3 regions of the Sinomonas atrocyanea genome follow, and region 3 is predicted to be linked to each of the others. Evidence: riboswitches for the same ligand, from Rfam matches in the RefSeq annotation. Region 3 holds a riboswitch; each other region holds the start of a gene.

Region 1 (6,011 bases), 2.1 Mb from region 3:
GGCGTCCTGCCACTCGGTGAAGGCATAGATCGTCTTCACGTAGTCCTCGGTGGAGGAGGAGAGCTGGCTCTTCACGCCATCCACCCTACCGTCCGAGCAGGGGGCCGGCCGTGAGCCAGAGCAGGGCGACGTTGAGCACGATGACCAGCGCCGCGCTGAGCCAGGCGGCGACCACCAGCGGCGGCCGCAGCGTGTGCTCGCCGACCACGGCGGCCTGGGTGCTGAGCCGGATGAGCGGGACGAGGGCGAACGGGATCCCGAAGCTCAGGACCGCCTGGCTCACGACGAGGGCCCACGTGGGGTCCACGCCGAGGGCGAGGACCAGCACCGACGGGACCAGCGTGATCGCCCGGCGGAGGACGAGGGGAATGCGGCGTTCGAGCAGGCCCTGCATGATCGTCGCACCGGCGTAGGAGCCCACGGCGGTGGAGGCGAGGCCGCTGGCGAGCAGCCCCACGGCGAAGACGATGCCAACGGCGGGGCCGAGCGCCCTCTCGATCGCCGCGTGCGCCCCCTCGATCGAGTCCGTTCCCTCGGTGCCGCCGAGAGTGGAGGCTGCGAGGAGGAGCATGCCGATGTTGACGACGCCCGCGACCCCGAGGGCGATGACCACGTCCACGCGCGTCCCCCGCAGGAGCCGCCGGATGGCCGGGGCGCCCGGGTGGCCGTCGGCGTCGCCGCGGTGGCGGTCGCGGGACAGCGCCGAATGGACGTAGATCGCGTGGGGCATGACGGTGGCCCCCAGCATGGAGGCGGCGAGCAGGACCGAGTCGGGGCCGTCGAACCGGGGAAGGAGCCCGCCGGCCATGGCGGCCGGGGAGGGCGCGCTGACGGCGAGGCCGGCGAGGAAGCCGAGCGCGATGACGGCGAGGAGGGCAACGATCGCCAGCTCGAACCGCTGCTGGGTGCGGAAATCCTGGATCGCGAGGATCCCCATCGAGACGACCCCGACGATGACGGCGCCCACGGGGAGCGGGACCCGGAACAGGAGCTGCAGCGCGAGCGCGCCGCCCACCACCTCGGCGAGGTCTGTGGCGAGCGCGACGATCTCGGCCTGCGCCCAGTAGAGCCGGCGGGGTCCGGGCCTCAGGCGGGCTCCCAGCAGCTCGGGGAGCGTGCGCCCCGTGACCACGCCGAGCTTCGCCGAGAGGTACTGGATGAGCATCGCCATGAGGTTGGCGAGGACGAGCACCCACATGAGCAGGTAGCCGTATCGGGCGCCTGCGGTCAGGTTCGCCGCCACATTGCCGGGGTCCACATAGGCCACGGAGGCCACGAACGCCGGTCCGAGGGCCCCGAGGAGCAGGGGCCAGCGGGAGCGGCCCGCGGCCGTGCGCTGCGCCTTCAGCACCCTGTCCACCCTCGACCGGCCTCCTCGCCAGCGCCTGCCTGGCACTTAGACGCGCCAAACATAAGTTTTCGGTACACCTAAACACTACGGGCTGCGCTTGCGTGCGGCAAGGTGCTGCGCACCGGCGTCAGCGCGGTGCCTCCGTGGCGCGCCACGCCTGGGTGATGTAGGGCAGGGCGAGGGGCTCGCCAGCGGAGTGGCCGAGGTGCTCGAAGAGGTACCAGGCGAGGTTGTCCTCGACCCTGCGCCGGTTCTTCTCGGAGGCCCGCAGGTAGTAGCTGCGGGACTTCGTCAGCTCCACGATGCCCTCGGGGGTGGTCGGGTCCTCCCAGGCGATCACGAGCGGCTCCCAGCCGTGCAGCTCCGGGCCCGACGGCGGGTGGTAGTCCGGCTTGTGGACGTCGCCGGCGTGCATGATGCGCGAGAGCCGGTGGACCCAGGGGATGCGCGTGTCGAGCTGGTTCCACACGAGCCCGGCGCGGCCGCCCGGACGGAGGAGGCGGGCCGCCTCGCGGGTCGCGGCCGCCGGGTCGAACCAGTGCCAGGCCTGGGCGGCGACCACCACGTCCGTGGAGGCGTCCGGCAGCCCGGTCCGCTCGGCGGGGGCAGCGACGCACGTGACCGAGGGGAGCCTGGCGGCGAGCTGGGCCAGCATGTCCGCGGACGGGTCCACGGCGGTCACGGCGAGGCCGCGGGCCACGAGCAGCTCGGTGAACTTGCCGGTGCCGGCCCCGAGATCGACCGCGGTGCGCGCGCCGTCCGGGACGATCCAGTCGGCCGCCTCCCTCGGGTAGCCGGGGCGGACCCGTTCGTAGTGCTCGCCGCCGGCGGAGAACGCCCCGGCGAGCTCGCGCCGCCGCGCGTCGTCGAACTTCGGCCCGCCCCGTCCCATCAGTTCCTTTCGAGGATTCCGGCTCCCCACTCTACGTCGGGCGCGGCCCCTAGGGCGTGCGGACGACGCCGCTCACTCGCCGAGGCTGCACGGCGCCGCCCCCGCGGTGCCCGGGGTGTTGGGCGCCCAGGCGGGGAACGGCCGGGTGTCCCGGGCAGGGACCCATCGCCCGGCGTCGACGGCGTAGTCGATGCCCAGCCCGGCCTCGACGAGCTGCCCGACCGCTGCCACGAGCCGCTCGACGTCCTCGAGCCGGGAGCCGACGCCGAAGCTGGCCCGCAGGGAGCCCGCCGGCAGCCCGAGCCGGGTCAGGGCAGGATGGGCGCAGAATCGCCCGTCCCGCACGCCGATGCCGTGCTCTGCGGAGAGGTAGGCGGCCGCGAGGCCCGCGTCGTAGCCGGCAATCGAGAAGTTCACCACGCCGATCGCCGACGGCGCGTCGGCGAAGAGGCGGTGGACGCCGACGCCGTCGATCGCCTCCAGGCCGTCCACGAGCGCGGCGCGCAGCTGCTCCTCGTGGCGGGTCCACGCGACGGGGTCCAGGGCGCCGAGGACCTCGGCGGCGCGGGCGAGCGTCGCCGCGCCGAGGACGTTGGGGGAGCCGGCCTCGTGCCGGGCCGGCCCGGTGGCCCAGGCCACGGACTCGAGGCGGACCTCGCTGACGGCGCCGCCGCCGGCGAGGTGCGGCCGGCCGGCGTCGAGCCAGTCCGGCCGGCCCACGAGCACGCCGCTGCCGAAGGGGGCGTAGAGCTTGTGGCCCGAGAAGGCGAGGTAGTCGATGCCCGTGACGGCTCCGGGGTCCCCCGCCATGTCGATCCGGCGGTGCGGGGCCAGCTGGGCGGCGTCGACGAGGATCCTGGCCCCGTGGGCGTGGGCGAGGGCGGCGAGCTCGGCGAGGGGGAGGACTTCCCCGGTGACGTTGGAGGCCCCGGTCACGGCGAGGAGGCCCACCCCGCCGTGGGCGAGCTCTGCGCCGAGGCGCTCGAGCGTCTCGGCGACCGTGTCCGCGGCGACGACGCTGCGGTGCGGGCGGCCCTGCCAGGGCAGGAGGTTCGCGTGGTGCTCGATGTCCAGGTAGAGGACGTCGAGGCCGGGCGGGACGCAGCCGGCGAGCAGGTTGAGGGAGTCGGTGGTGTTGCGCGTGAACACGACCGCGTCGTCCGGCCTCGCCCCGGCGAAGGCGCGCACGGTTCCGCGCGCGTTCTCGTAGACGCTCGTGCTGATCTGCGAGGCGTAGCCGGCGCCGCGGTGCACGCTCGCGTAGAAGGGCAGCACCTCGGTGAGGTGGTCGGCGACCTCGGCCAGCGCCGGGGCGGAGGCCGCGTAGTCGAGATTGGCGTACCGGACGCTCCCGCCGGTCACGAGCGGCGCGGCGAGGTCGGCGCCGACGACGGCGGCGAGTGGCTCGAGCGCGTCGGGGTACCGCGCGCTCAGCTCGGCAGCGTCGGCGGTGGGGGACAGGACAGTGCTCATCGGCGTTCCTCACAGGCGAGGGACCCTCGGGTCCGCGCTTGCCGCATCCGTTCCGGACCGGCCCGGTCGTCACCCGGGGCACCCCGCCGCGTCTGGGAGGGTTGCCGGCCAGCAAACCGGGGTTTCGCGCTGGCACTCGTGACCTTGGCAAAGACCCTAGGGCACGCGGGAGGGCCGCGCACGCCGGGCGGCGCGCAGCGGGTCAGTGTGACGAACGGTGACGGGGCGCGGGCCGGCTGCCGGGGCCCGCGTCAGTCCGGCAGGAGGTCGTCGCGGCCGGGGTTCAGCTTGCCGAGCACCTCGGAGTGCAGGATCCCGTTGGTCGCGAGCGCATTGCCGCCCCACGGGCCGTCCTGCCCGTCCAGGGAGGTGAAGCGGCCCCCCGCCTCGGTGACGATGGGCACGAGGGCGGCCATGTCGTAGAGGGCGAGCTCGGGCTCTGTGGCGATGTCCACGGCGCCCTCGGCGACGAGGCAGTAGGACCAGAAGTCCCCGTAGGCGCGGGTCCGCCAGACCTCGTCGGTGAGGCCGAGGAAGTCCTCGAGGCTCCCGCGCTCCTTCCAGCCCGAGAGCGAGGAATAGGACAGCGATGCGTCCTGCAGCTTCGAGACGTCGGAGACCTTCAGCCGCGTGGCGGAGGCGAGGGAGCGCCCCGTGTAGGCGCCGGTGCCCTTGGCCGCCCACCACCGCCGGCCGAGGGCCGGGGCGCTCACCACGCCGACCACGATCTCGTCGCCGTCGGCCAGGGCGATCAGGGACGCCCACACGGGCACGCCGCGGACGAAGTTCTTGGTGCCGTCGATCGGGTCGATGATCCAGCGGCGGGACCCGTGGCCCGTGGTCCCGAACTCCTCGCCCACCACCGCGTCGCGGGGCCGGGAGCGGGAGAGCTGCCCGCGGATCGCCTCCTCGGCGGCGCGGTCGGCGTCGGTGACCGGGGTCAGGTCCGGCTTGGTCTCCACCTTCAGGTCGAGGGCCTTGAACCGCTCCATCGTCTGGGCGTCGACCGAGTCCGCCAGGACGTGGGCGAGGCGGAGGTCGTCGTTGTACGAGGTCTCGGTCACTGAGGTCATGGACCCCACGCTATCCCCTGGGGCGCGCGCCGGCCGCGAGGCACAGCCGAGACGGGAGCACAGCCTAGACGCCGAGTTCCTTCTCGTCCTGCGCTTCCTCCCGCGGGCCGGCCCCGAGGAGGCGGCGCAGCGACGCGAGGCGGGCCGGGCCGGCGTCGCCCGCGTGCCCGCCGGCGACCCACGCGTCGAGGCCGCAGCCCACTGCCGCGGCGTCATGCCGGCAGCCGCGTTCGCATGCCTCGATGCCCGGCTCGAGGTCCGCGAAGGCGTGCAGGATCCGGTCGGGGTCCACGTGGGCGAGCCCGAACGAGCGGATCCCGGGAGTGTCGATGATCCAGCTGCCCGACGGGGCGTCGGCGAGGCGCAGCGCGAGCGCCGAGGAGGAGGTGTGCCGGCCGCGCCCGGTCACCGCGTTGACCCCGCCGGTGGCGCGGTCGGCGCCGGTGAGCGCGTTGACCATGGTGGACTTGCCCACGCCCGAGTGGCCGAGCAGTACCGTCACGTGGCCCTCGAGCTGGGCGCGGAGCCGCTCCACGGCCTCGTCGTCGAGCCGGGCCGAGGCGCCGTCTTCGGTTTGGGCGCCCTCTGCGGGCTCCTCGGCGGTGCGGCTCACGACGACGGTGAGGGGCAGGAGCCGGTAGTTGGCCAGGAGCGCGGCCGGATCCTTCAGGTCCGCCTTCGTCACGAGCAGCAGTGGCTCAATCCCGGCATCGTAGGCCGCGACGAGGGCCCGGTCGATGAAGCCGGTGCGGGGCTCGGGGTTGGCAGCGGCGACCACGATCACGAGCTGGTCCGCGTTCGCGACGACGACCCGCTCGTCCGGGTCCGTGTCGTCGGCGCTGCGCCGCAGGACGGTCGAGCGCTCCTCGATGCGGACGAGCCGTGCGAGGGTGTCGGGCCGGCCGCTGACGTCGCCCACCAGGCCCACGAAGTCGCCGGGCACCACGGGCGTGCGGCGCAGCTCCCGGGCCCGTGCGGCGATCACCACCCGCTCCTGGGGCGTGTCCTCGTCGAGGACCGCCGTGTAGCGCCCGCGGTCCACCGTGACGATGCGGCCCACGACGGCGTCCTCGTGGCTCGGCCGGTCCTTGGTGCGCGGACGGCTGCCACGCTTGTTCGGGCGGACGCGGACGTCGCTCTCGTCCCACTCGCGCTGCCCCATGCTAGGAGCCGGCTCCCGCCTGCGCGTGCTGGCCCAGCATGCGCGCCCACATCTGGGGGA
Region 2 (6,011 bases), 550 kb from region 3:
TCCTCGAGGCGCGCGCCGTGCATCCCGGCCGCACCGCCTACACGCACCTGCGCGCCCTCGCCGCCACTCACCGCATCCCGGTCTCGCGCGTCAGCGAGGTCATCGAGATGACCGGCCTCGGCGCCGTGGCACGGAAGAAGGTCAAGGGCTTCTCCCTCGGCATGGGGCAGCGGCTCGGGATCGCCGCGGCCCTGCTCGGCGACCCGCAGGTCGTGGTGCTCGACGAGCCCGTCAACGGCCTCGACCCCGAGGGCGTCCTGTGGGTCCGCAACCTCGTCAAGTACCTTGCCTCCGAGGGGCGCACCGTCTTCCTCTCGAGCCACCTCATGAGCGAGATGTCCCAGACCGCGGACCACCTCATCGTGATCGGCCGCGGCAAGATCATCGCGGACGCACCGATCCAGGAGATCCTCAACGGCGAGGGCCGAGCACGGACCCGGGTCCGCACGGATAGCCCCGAGCAGCTCGCCGCGCTGCTGGCCCGTGACGGGGTGAGCATCCAGACCCAGGAGCGCGAGCTCCTCGAGGTCTCCGGCCTCGGGCCGCGCGAGATCGCCCAGGCCGCGCTCGGCGCCGGCATCCTGGTCTACGAGCTCACGCCGCTGCAGGCGAGCCTCGAGGAGGCCTACCTCGAGCTCACCAAGGACGACGTCGAGTACCGCTCCGACCGTCCCGATGCCGGCCACGCGCCCAGCCTGCCCGCCGCGGCCACCCCCGCCCAGACCCAGGAGGCGCACCGATGAGCACCGCAGTCCAGCACGCCCGCCGCTCCGCGGCACCGGCCCTCGCCGGCCCGACCTTCCTCCGGGTCCTGGCCTCCGAGCGGATCAAGCTCCTCTCGCTCCTGTCGACCCGGATCCTCCTGGTCTGCGCCGTCGCGCTCATGATGGGCTTCGCGGCGCTCCAGGCGTGGGGCTTCGGCCAGGTCTCCCAGGCCCAGCACAGCGGCACCGTGACCAATCCGCGCGAGGCCATCAACGTCACCGCCCTGCTCCCGCACCTTCCGGATGCAGGCGTGACCTTCTCGCAGCTCATCGTCGGCTCGCTCGCCGTGCTCCTGATCAGCGCGGAGTTCACCTCCGGCATGTCGCGGGCGACGTTCGCCGCGGTCCCCAGGCGCTGGCCCGTGCTCGCCGCGAAGGCGGTCTACGCCGTCGTGGTCGGGTTCGCGGTGACCTACGCGGGCGCCTACCTCGGCGGCCTCGTGGCCCAGCCGATCCTCGGCAACTACAGCCTGAGCCTCGACATGGCGAGCTGGGACGTCCAGCGGATCATGCTCCTCAGCGCGGCCTACGTGTCCGCGGTGGCCCTCATGGGGCTCTCGCTCGGCGCACTCCTGCGCAACTCCGCCGGGGCGATCGTCACGCTGGTGGCCGTGCTGTTCGTGCTCCCGATCATCTTCCAGCTCATTCCGAACGACTTCTTCAAGGAGGCACGCAAGTACCTCCCCACCAACGCGTTCCAGTCCATGCTCGAGGCAGGGTCCAGCCAGCCCCTGGACTCCTCCCTCCTCGAGCCCTGGCAGGGCACGCTGGTCATCGCCGCCTATGTGGTGGTGCTCCTCTTCGCCGCCTTCACCACGCTCAAGCAGCGGGACGTGTAGGAGGACCGTGCACGCTCCCGGCGCGCAGGCGCTCGCCCTCGCGGTCCCGCCACGGCGGGGCCGCGTCCGCGCGTACCTGGCCGACCGTCCCGTGGCGATGGACTGGATCGTCGTCGCCGCGGCCGCGTTCCTCGCGGGGCCGCTCTTCGCCGAGTACGCCCTGCACGGCAATTGGTGGCGGTTGGCCCTGCTGGCCGTCCAGCAGGCGGCCCTGCTGGGGCGGCGCCGGTCCCCGTGGGCCGTGCTGGTGGTGACCGTGGCGATCGACGCCGCCCTGCTCTACCAGTCCCCGAACAGCTCGGTCATGAGCGCGGCGGTCTTCTTCGCGCTCTACGCCGTGGCCGTCTCAGCCCCGGCGCTCGTCGCCTTCGGCGCATCCGTGCTCGCCTCGGTCCCCGCCTCCGTCTACTACGCGTTCGTCTACACCCCCCGCGGCCCCGCCGTCCCGGAGAACGCCCGCTACGTGGGCCTGGTCGCCGCGGTCTCCGTGTTGCTCATGGACGTCCTCGCCGCCGGGCTCGGAGCCTGGGTCCGCGGCACCCGCGAGCACCAGGCCGAGATCCGGGCCTGGGCCATGCGCAGGGCCGAGCTGGCCTCCGTCCAGGAGCGCAACCGGATCGCCCGGGAGATGCACGACGTCGTCGCGCACTCGCTCACGGTCATGGTCGCCCTCAGCGACGGCGCCGCGAAGATCGCCGCGAAGGACCCGGACAGGGCCCAGGAGGTCCTCGGCGAGCTGTCCCGTACCGGGCGCACCGCCCTGGCGGACATGCGCCGCGTCCTCGGGGTGCTCCGCGAGCCGGCATCGGAGGCAAGCCTCGCACCCGCCCCCGGCACCGAGAGCTTGCAGTCGCTCGTGGCCGGGTTCCGGACCGCGGGGCTCCCCGCCGTCCTCACACTCACCGGGGCCGCCCCGCCCGCGGACCCCGCCTTCCAGCTCGCCGTCTACCGGATCGTCCAGGAGTCCCTGACCAACGCGCTCCGCTACGGGCGCGGGGTCTCCCGCGTCGAGGTCGAGGTGGCACGCGAGGGCAGCACCGTGCGGGTCCGGATCGAGAACGACGGCGCGGCGGCCGACGGCGCGCGGCCTCGCCTCGGGACGGGAGCCGGCATCGCCGGGATGCGGGAGCGGGCCGCCCTCTACGGCGGCACCCTCCGCGCGGGCCCGCGGGCCGGGGGAGGATGGGTCGTGGAGACCGAGCTGCTGGTGGACGAGCAGCACTGGGCGGAGGGGGACGCATGAGCGAGACGGAGCACCACCACGGCGAGGGGCCCTTGAGGCTCCTGCTCGTCGACGACCAGCCGCTGCTGCGGATGGGCTTCCGGCTCGTCCTCGAGTCCGAGGACGGGATCGAGGTGGTCGGCGAGGCCGGCAACGGCGCCGAGGCCGTGAAGCTCACCGAGTCGCTGCGCCCCGACGTGGTGCTCATGGACGTGCGGATGCCGGTCATGGACGGCATCGAGGCCACACGGCGCATCGCCGCCGCCCACAGCCCTGCCCGCGTCATCATCCTGACCACCTTCGATCTCGACGAGTACGCGTTCTCCGGCCTCCAGGCCGGCGCCTCGGCGTTCCTGCTCAAGGACGTGGCGCCCGCCGAACTCGTCCAGGCCGTGCGGCTCGTGGCCAGCGGGGACGCCGTCGTGAGCCCCCGCGTGACCCAGCGGCTCCTCGAGACCTACGTCCGCAGCGGCGGCGCGCCCGCCCGGAGCAACGGCGGCGCCGCCCCGGACCCCCTGCTCAAGGAGCTGACGCCGCGCGAACTCGAGGTCCTGCGGGCCATCTGCGAGGGCCTGAGCAACGCGGAGATCGCGCACCGGTTCTTCCTCTCCGAGGCCACCGTGAAGAGCCACGTGCGCCGGATCCTGACCAAGCTGCACCTGCGCGACCGGGTGCAGGCGGTCGTGTACGGGTACGAGACGGGGCTCATCATCCCGAGCAACCCCGACTACTGAGTCCCCCCTCCGTCTGGAAGTCACCTCCTGAAGGTCACCTTCTGGAAGTCACGTCCTGGAAGTCAGGTCCAGCGGGTCGCTCCCGCAGGAGCTGACCTTCAGGAGCTGACCTTCAGGAGGTGACCTTCAGGAGGTGACCTTCAGAAGGCGGGGTGGGGCGAGTGTGAACCTCCGTGACGGGTGCGTTTCGTCAGGCGGGGCGCCCACCGGCAGACTGGGCGAAGAATCAAGAGTTCCGGCATCAAGCCCTGGCTTGCCGGACGGCAACCCTCCGGCTGTAGTGGGGTGCCCCAGGTGAGGATTCGACGGCGCGCGGGCCCCCGGCGCCGTAAGTATGGCGCCTGAGCGAGCCTCGCGCCGCGACCCGAAGAGGACCTGTATGGCCACCCTCCTGAGAACCGAGCCGGGACTCGGCACCGCCCTGCGCGCCAAGCGCCGCATCCTCGCCTCGGCGTTCGTCGGCACCACCATCGAGTGGTACGACTTCTACCTCTACGGCACGGCCTCGGCCCTCGTGTTCAACAAGCAGTTCTTCCCCGACGCGAGCCCGCTCGTGGGCGTCCTGGCCTCGTTCGCCACCTACGCGGTCGGGTTCATCGCGCGGCCCCTCGGCGGCGTCATCTCCGGCCACCTCGGGGACCGGATCGGCCGCAAGGCCCTGCTCGTGGCCTCCCTGCTGACCATGGGCATCGCCTCCACCCTCATCGGCGTCCTGCCGAACTATGCCTCCATCGGCATCCTCGCCGTGGTGGGACTCGTGGGACTCCGGCTCATCCAGGGCCTCTCCGCCGGCGCCGAGTGGGGCGGCTCCGCGCTGCTCTCCGTCGAGCACGCCCCGGCCGGCCGGCGCGGACTCTTCGGCTCGTTCACGCAGGTGGGCTCGGCGGCCGGCATGCTCCTGGCCACCGGCGCGTACGCGCTCACGCAGGGGTTCCTCACCCCTGAGCAGTTCCAGTCGTTCGGGTGGCGGCTGCCGTTCCTCCTCTCCGGCGTCCTCGTCCTGATCGGCCTGTGGATCCGCCTGGGCGTGACCGACGCAGAGGAGTTCACGGCGGTCAAGGATGCCGCGCGCACCGTGGCCCGGCCCGTGGCGCGCGTGCTGCGCGAGCACCCGCGCGGAATCCTCGTGACCATCGGTATGCGGCTCGTCCAGCCCGCCATCTACACGCTCATGACCGTGTACATCCTCGGGTACCTCAAGGACCGCCGCCACGACACCACCTCGGGCCTGGCCGCGATCCTCATCGTCTCCGCCATCGGGCTGCTCTCGGGCCCGTTCTGGGGTTGGCTCTCCGACCGGATCGGACGCCGGCGCATCGCCGTCGGGGCGTCCGTGGGCGTCGTGGTGCTCATCTGGCCGTTCTTCTGGTTCCTCGACCATGGCAGCCTGGCCTTCCTCCCGCTCGTGCTCCTCGTCGGGATGAACATCCTCCATGACGCGATCTACGGCCCCCAGGCCGCGTGGTTCGCCGAGCAGTTCCCCACCGAGCTGCGCTATTCGGGAGTCTCGTTCGGCTACCAGGTCGGCACCGTGCTCTCCGCGGCGGTCACCCCGCTCGTCGCCGCGGCCCTGCTCCAGGCCGGGGGCGGGGCGCCGTGGCTCGTGTGCGGCTGGTTCGCCGTGCTCGGCGTCCTCACCACGGCGGCGGCCCTCGCCGCCAAGGACCCGGTCGGCCTCCGCGCCGCCCAGCCGGCCACCGCGGAGGGCGGAGCGGGCGCCTGAGGCGCCGCCCGCCGTCGTCCGCCCCCCCAAGTCCCCGCCCACGGAACCCGAATCCGGAAGGAACCCCGTGACCAAGCCCCTGCTGCTGAACGCGTTCGAGATGCTCGTGCCGGTGCACCAGTCGCCGGGCCTGTGGCGACACCCCGACTCGCAGGCCCACCGCTTCGCGGAGCTGGGCTACTGGACCGGGCTCGCCAAGGCCCTCGAGGACGGCGGCTTCCACGGGATCTTCTTCGCGGACGTGCTCGGCCAGTACGACGTCTACGGCGGCAGCGCCGACGCGGCCGTCCGCGGCGGGGTCCAGTACCCGGCCCTCGACCCGCTGCTGATCGTGTCCGCCCTCGCGGCGGCCACCGAGCGGCTCGGCTTCGGCGTCACCGCCTCCGTCACCTACGACCACCCCTACCTCCTGGCCCGCCGGTTCGGCACGCTGGACCACCTCACGGGCGGCCGGCTCGCGTGGAACATCGTCACCTCCTACCAGGAGTCGGCCGCGCGGAACCTCGGCCTCGACACCCAGGTGCCGCACGATGAGCGCTACGATCGCGCCGAGGAATTCATGGACGTGGTCTACAAGCTGTGGGAGGGCTCGGTGGACGACGGCGCGCTGGTCGCCGACGCCGCCGCGAACCTCTTCGCCGACCCCGCCGGGGTCCGCGGGATCGCGCACGACGGCGACGCCTACCGGGTGCCCGGCCCCGCCTTGGTCGGACCCTCCCCGCAGCGGAC
Region 3 (6,011 bases):
CGCGTGCGGGACCGCATCGACAGGGAGTATGCCGAGCCGCTCAACGTCGAGGCGCTCGCGCGCGGCATCCACGTCTCGGCCGGCCACCTGAGCCGCCAGTTCCGGGCGGCGTACGGCGAGTCGGTCTACCAGTACCTCATGACCCGGCGCATCGAGCGGGCCATGGCGCTGCTGCGCGTCGGGACGCTCAGCGTGACCGAGGTCTGCTTCGCCGTCGGCTTCTCTTCCCTGGGCACGTTCAGCACCCGGTTCGCCGAGCTGGTCGGCGTCCCGCCGAGCGTGTACCGCGACCAGGGCGCCGATATCGCGGCAGGGATGCTGCCGTGCATCGCCAAGCAGGTCACCAGACCGATCAGGAATCAAGAAGCACGGCTCCCGGCGCCCTCCGTACCGTGAAGCCATGGAACTCACCATTCATGCAAGCGCCCTCCCCCACACCGATCCCGAGGCGTCCCTCGCGTTCTACCGGGACGCCCTCGGCTTCGAGGTCCGCCAGGACGTGGGCCGGGGCACCATGCGCTGGATCACGGTCGGCCCCGCCGGCCAGCCCAGCACGTCGATCCTCCTCGCCCCACCGGCCACGGATCCCGGGATCACGGAGGACGAGCGGCGCACCATCTCGGAGATGATGGCCAAGGGCACCTACGGCTGGATCCTGTTGGCCACGCCCAACCTCGACGAGGTGTTCGAGAAGGTCCAGGCCACCGACGCCGAGGTGGTGCAGGAGCCCACCCTGCAGCCGTACGGCCTGCGGGACTGCGCCTTCCGCGACCCCGCGGGCAACCTCGTCCGCATCCAAGAGCTGCGCTGATGTGCCATCCCGCGTGGGGGCCGGCGCGCAGCCCGGCGCCGGCCCCGCGCGAGCTCGTGGGGGTGCGGCGCCTCCGGGATCTGATCGACCGGGACGGCGCGAGGAGGTTCCGGGCCGCGCACGACCGCGCACGGCGGCTCCCGTTCGACGTTGCGGCCCTCGCCCTCGCGGCCGGGATCCCCCCTGCCCAGCTCACGCGCGAGTTCACACACGCCTACGGAGCGTCGCCGGAGGAGTACGCCTCTGCCGGGGGGCTCTGAGGAGCCCCTCCCTCCGGATGTCCCTGGCCTCCGCGGCCTCCGCGGCGAGGAAATGCCCTGCGCTTCGGTCATTGCCCCGGCCTTCAACGCAGGGCTGTGACCGAAGCGCAGGGCATATGGGGGTGCCCGCGGATCCGGGGTCTGCTCAGGGTGAACCCTGAGGACGTGCACGGGGCCGGCCGCCCATAATGGGACGGTGACCACCCCCGGCAATGCCCCTCGGCGGAATCCCTACCGGGACCCCAGCGCCTACTGGCCCGACGGGGTCCAGCCCGGTGCGGCCGCGTCCGGCCGCGGGCTGGATGGCCTCCTGCCGGACGGCACCCGCCGCGGCGAGATCGTCCGCGCGGGAGGGGGCCCGGCGTCGCCCGCCAGCGCCGGGCAGCCGCGAGGGGGCGAGCGCAGGCCGCCCAAACCCGTCTCGCGGCTCGCGACCGGTCTGGGCGGGGTGGCGCTCGGCTTCGGCATCCTGGCCCTGACCCTGGGCGCCGTGCCCTGGATCGGCGCCTTCCTCGCTGCAGGGCCCCTCCTCGGCTCCGCGTTCGCCGCGTGGGGCTCGTTCGCCCGGTCGAAGGTGCGGGCGGCGCGGGTCTCGGCGATGGCGGTCGCGGGCGTCGCGCTGAGTGCGCTGCACGTGATCCTGCTGTTCGTGCGCTGATCCACCGTCGCGGCGGGTCAGTCGTCGCTGCGGGCCTCGCGCCGGCGGGCGCTGAGCAGCTCGACCTCCGGGCGGCCGGCGACGAGGCGTTCGACGGCGTCGAGCACCTCCACCGCGTGAGCCCTGTCCGCGCTGACGATGCCGACGCCGATGCGCGCGCGGCGGTGCAGGTCCATGTCCCCGACCTCGGCCGCCGAGACGTCGAACCGTCGGCGCAGCTCCGCGACGATCGGCCGGACCACTGAGCGTTTCTCCTTGAGGGAGTGCACATCGCCGAGGAGCAGGTCGAACTCGATCCAGGCAATCCACATGCGCCCATTCACTCACGGAGGGATGTCAGTACCTAGGCCCCGCGTCGGCTGAGAGGTGACCCCGGGTCTGTCGAGAGGTGACCCCGCGTCGGCTGAGAGGTGACCCCGCGTCGGGGCGGGGAAAGGCGAGGGAGCGGGCGGGGACTCAGAGCACGCCGAGGCGGACCAGGCGGCGCCGGGCGGCGGCTTCGCTCGGCGCCATCGGGCCCAGCGCCCGGCCGATGACGGCGAGCGTCGCCTTCGCGGCCCCCGCCAGCGGCAGCGGCACGGGCCCGAGCCGCGGACGCGAGAGCCCCAGGAGCTCCAGATGCCGCGGCGGAAGCGTGTCGAGGACCGCGCCGAAGAGCAGCGCGTAGCCGGGCTTGAGGAGCGGGTCCAGCGGCGGTCGCCGGATGAAGGCGACCACCTCGTCGACGCGGGGGCCGCCGGAGAGCTGCCCCGCGGCGTCGTACGCCCGGATGCGCTCCGCGAGGTCAGCCTCGGTGCGGGGCGGGTCCGCGACGCCCATGAGCTCGCCGGCCGTGGCCCACTCGGCCACATAGCGGTCGGCGCCGCCGGGAACCGGGCCGTGGAAGGCCTCGTAGCTGCGCAGGAACGCGTCGGTGAACGCGATGTGCACCCACTCGGCGAGGGCCGGATCGTTCGCGGAGTACTGCTCGTGCGCGCCGCCCGGCGAGACGTAGGTGCCGGTCACCGGCACGTGCACGCCGCGCACCCACGCGCAGGCCGCGCGGGCGGCCGCGGTGTCGCCGTAGGTGACCGTGAAGATCCAGCGGATGGTCCCGGCCAGGCGGCCGAGGGGGTCCGCGCGGTAGTTGGAGTGGTCCACCACCCCCGCCAGCACGCCGGGGTGGAGCGCCTGGGTGAGGAGCGCGCGGATTCCGGCGGCGATCGTGGACATGGAGCCGTGCACCGCCCAGACGGCGGAGTCGGGCGGGAAGAAGCCCGCGTCGTCGCCGTCCTCGAGGGCCGTCTCCCACGCGGGGATGGTCTCGGACTCGCCGGCGAACGTCAGGCGGAGCCGCTTCCGCAGCGGCCCGAGCATGTCAGGGGACACCCCTCCAGAGTACGTCGGGTCCAGAGTAGGTCGGGCGCACGGAGCATGCCGGGGCCCCCTCCGTTGAGGCGGAGCCGGGGCCCCGGCAGCGTGGCTGTGCGCCAGTAGGTCTACTTTGCCCAGTACACGTGGTTGGTGAGGGGGCGGAAGTCGTCCTGGCCCGAGATGCTGACAACCTCGCCGATCAGGATGACGTGGTCCCCCGCGTCCACCCGCTGCCAGAGGCGACACTCAACACGCGGGACGTCGGCGGCCACGACGGGCGAGCCCAGCACGCCGGGCTCCCAGTCCAGCCCCGCGAACTTGTCCGTCCCCTTCGCCGCGAACCGCTGCACGAGGTCCCGCCGTGACTCGGAGAGGATGTGCACGGCGTAGTTGTCGGTGTTGATCCATGTCGCAAACGAGCTCGACGACTTGTCCACCGCCCACGAGACGAGCGGCGGATCCAGGCTGATCGACGTGAACGAATTGCTCACGAGGCCCGCGAGGGTGCCGCCGTCCGAGGTGGTGATGACGGCGATCCCCGTGGCCCAGCACCCCATGGCCCGGCGCAGGTCGGCACCGGTCACGAGGTCGAGCGGGGTGGCAGTCATGAGTCCTCCAGCGAAACGGCCGGACGCCCGCGGTTCCGGGCGCCGTACTTGCCGCGGATGGCCACCGCGGCCGGATCCTCATCTGGGGCACCCCACTACGGGAGAGGGTTGCCGCCCGGCCAGCCAGAGCTTCGCACCGGGACTCTTGATCCTGCCTTCCACCCTACGAAAAGCGTCTCCGAGGCGTCCACCGTCCAGCCGTGGCCTGGGACACAGAAGGTCACATTGAACTTTGTTACGCGACCCTGCACGCCTTTTTTGGCCGGTTTGCATCCGGCGCGCAACAGTGAGGTGACCATCCCGAGCGGCCGAGAGATCTGGCTCCGTGACGCCGCAGCAACCATGGCCCTCTGCACAGGACCACCCTCTGCGCAGGACCACAGGTGCTACCGCCAGAACCGATGGAGAGAGAGCCATGACGTCTGTCCTCGAACCCCCCACGACCGCCACCAGCCAGCTCGATCCCGAGCGGATCGCCTTCTGGGAGGACGCCGCGCGGCGCCTGACGTGGGCCGAGCCGTGGGACGCCGCCCACACGTGGATCCCCGCGGACCCCTCCACCGACACACCGCCCGTGATCCGCTGGTTCGAAGGTGGGCGCCTGAACGCGGCCGTGAACTGCGCCGACCGCCACGTCGCCGCCGGGCGCGGGGACAAGGTGGCCCTGCACTTCGAGGGCGAGCCGGGCGACCGCGTCACCGTCACGTACGCGGACCTGCAGCGCCGGGTCTCCCAGGCCGCGAACGCCCTGCTCGCGCTCGGGATCGGCCAGGGCGACCGCGTGGTGATCTACCTGCCCGTGCTGGTCGAGACCGTGGTCATCACGCTCGCGTGCGCCCGGATCGGCGCGGTGCACTCGCTCGTGTTCGGCGGCTTCTCGGCCGAGGCGCTGCGCTTCCGCGTCGAGGACACGGGTGCCAAGCTGCTCGTCACCACGGACGGCCAGTACCGCCGCGGCAAGGCCGTGCCGGTGAAGGAGAACGCCGACGCCGCGGTGCGCGGCGGAGCAGCCGGCGGGGACAACGCCGTCGACCACGTCCTGGTGATCCGCCGGACGGGCTCGGAGATCGCGTGGACGCCGGGCCGCGACGTGTGGTGGCACGAGCTCGTCGACGCTCAGCCCGAGGTCCACGAGGCCGAGGCGTTCGAGGCCGAGACGCCGCTGTTCATCATGTACACCTCCGGCACCACGGGGAAGCCCAAGGGCCTGGTCCACACGACCGGCGGCTACCTCACCCAGGCGTCCTGGAGCCACGAGTACCTGTTCTCCCACCCCGACCCGGCACTGCGGGACGCGGACGTGCACTGGTGCACCGCGGACCTCGCCTGGGTCACGGCGCACACGTACGAGATCTACGGGCCGCTCTCCAACGGCGTCACGCAGGTGATCTTCGAGGGCACCCCGAACACGCCGCATCCGGGCCGGCACTTCGAGATCATCCAGCGCTACGGGGTGACGAGCTACTACACCGCACCCACGCTCGTGCGCTCGCTCATGGGCTGGTTCCCGGAGGGAGTGCCCGCGGAGTACGACTTCTCCTCGGTCCGGGTGTGCGGCACCGTCGGGGAGGCCGTGAACCCGGAGGCGTGGCGGTGGCTGCGCTCGAACATCGGGCGCGGCGAGGTGCCGATGGTGGACACGTGGTGGCAGTCGGAGACCGGCGCGACCGTGCTCTCGCCGCGGCAGGCCGACGCTGCGTTCAAGCCCGGGTGCGCCACCAGGGCGCTGCCCGGGCTCGCCACGGCGATCGTGGACGACGACGGCGCCCGGGTCGCGCCGGGCGTGCAGGGGAACATCGTGGTCACCGCGACCGGCCCCGCGATGGCGCGGACGGTCTGGGGCAACCCGCAGCGCTACCTGGACTCCTACTGGCGCAAGTACGCCGAGCAGGGCTGGTTCCTCGCCGGCGACGGCGCGAAGTACGACGCCGACGGCGACACCTGGATCCTGGGCCGCACCGACGACGTCCTCAACATCTCCGGCCACCGGCTCTCCACGATCGAGATCGAGTCGGCCCTCGTCTCGCACCCGGCCGTGGTCGAAGCCGGCGTCTGCCCGGTGGCGGATGCGGTGACGGGGCACGCGGCGGCGGCCTTCGTCGTCGTGAATCCGGAGGCCGTCGCCGCGGTGGAGCGGCGCGGGGACCTCGCGGCGGAGCTCCGCGCGCATGTTGCGCGGGAGATCGGGCCGATCGCGAAACCGCGCGAGATCGTCGTGGTGCCGGACGTGCCCAAGACCCGCTCGGGCAAGATCATGCGCAGGCTCCTGACGCAGCTGTTCGAGGGCACGGCGCTGGGGGACACGACGAGCCTGCAGAACG

The links. Region 3 has a riboswitch for S-adenosylmethionine ahead of SA2016_RS02455 (flavin reductase family protein). Riboswitches for the same ligand answer to the same signal wherever they lie in the genome.
Region 1: linked by a shared signal. The riboswitch ahead of SA2016_RS12810 (aminotransferase class V-fold PLP-dependent enzyme) and the one ahead of SA2016_RS02455 (flavin reductase family protein) in region 3 are both predicted to bind S-adenosylmethionine.
Region 2: linked by a shared signal. The riboswitch ahead of SA2016_RS20045 (MFS transporter) and the one ahead of SA2016_RS02455 (flavin reductase family protein) in region 3 are both predicted to bind S-adenosylmethionine.

What each region holds. Positions count from the first base shown of each region.
Region 1 is NZ_CP014518.1:2,779,607-2,785,617, reverse strand. It holds gene SA2016_RS12825 (metal-dependent transcriptional regulator) at 1-75, opposite strand, end outside; gene SA2016_RS12820 (Nramp family divalent metal transporter) at 86-1,351, opposite strand; gene SA2016_RS12815 (class I SAM-dependent methyltransferase) at 1,479-2,243, opposite strand; gene SA2016_RS12810 (aminotransferase class V-fold PLP-dependent enzyme) at 2,316-3,716, opposite strand; SAM riboswitch class IV at 3,746-3,860, opposite strand; gene hisN (histidinol-phosphatase) at 3,968-4,789, opposite strand; gene rsgA (ribosome small subunit-dependent GTPase A) at 4,854-5,951, opposite strand; gene aroA (3-phosphoshikimate 1-carboxyvinyltransferase) at 5,953-6,011, opposite strand, start outside.
Region 2 is NZ_CP014518.1:4,366,008-4,372,018, reverse strand. It holds gene SA2016_RS20065 (ABC transporter ATP-binding protein) at 1-743, shown strand, start outside; gene SA2016_RS20060 (hypothetical protein) at 740-1,603, shown strand; gene SA2016_RS20055 (sensor histidine kinase) at 1,611-2,846, shown strand; gene SA2016_RS20050 (response regulator) at 2,843-3,559, shown strand; SAM riboswitch class IV at 3,784-3,900, shown strand; gene SA2016_RS20045 (MFS transporter) at 3,939-5,282, shown strand; gene SA2016_RS20040 (LLM class flavin-dependent oxidoreductase) at 5,350-6,011, shown strand, end outside.
Region 3 is NZ_CP014518.1:508,033-514,043, reverse strand. It holds gene SA2016_RS02485 (helix-turn-helix transcriptional regulator) at 1-396, shown strand, start outside; gene SA2016_RS02480 (VOC family protein) at 401-811, shown strand; gene SA2016_RS02475 (hypothetical protein) at 811-1,071, shown strand; gene SA2016_RS02470 (hypothetical protein) at 1,268-1,729, shown strand; gene SA2016_RS02465 (DUF503 domain-containing protein) at 1,747-2,040, opposite strand; gene SA2016_RS02460 (oxygenase MpaB family protein) at 2,186-3,085, opposite strand; gene SA2016_RS02455 (flavin reductase family protein) at 3,208-3,690, opposite strand; SAM riboswitch class IV at 3,730-3,841, opposite strand; SAM riboswitch class I at 3,983-4,098, shown strand; gene acs (acetate--CoA ligase) at 4,106-6,011, shown strand, end outside.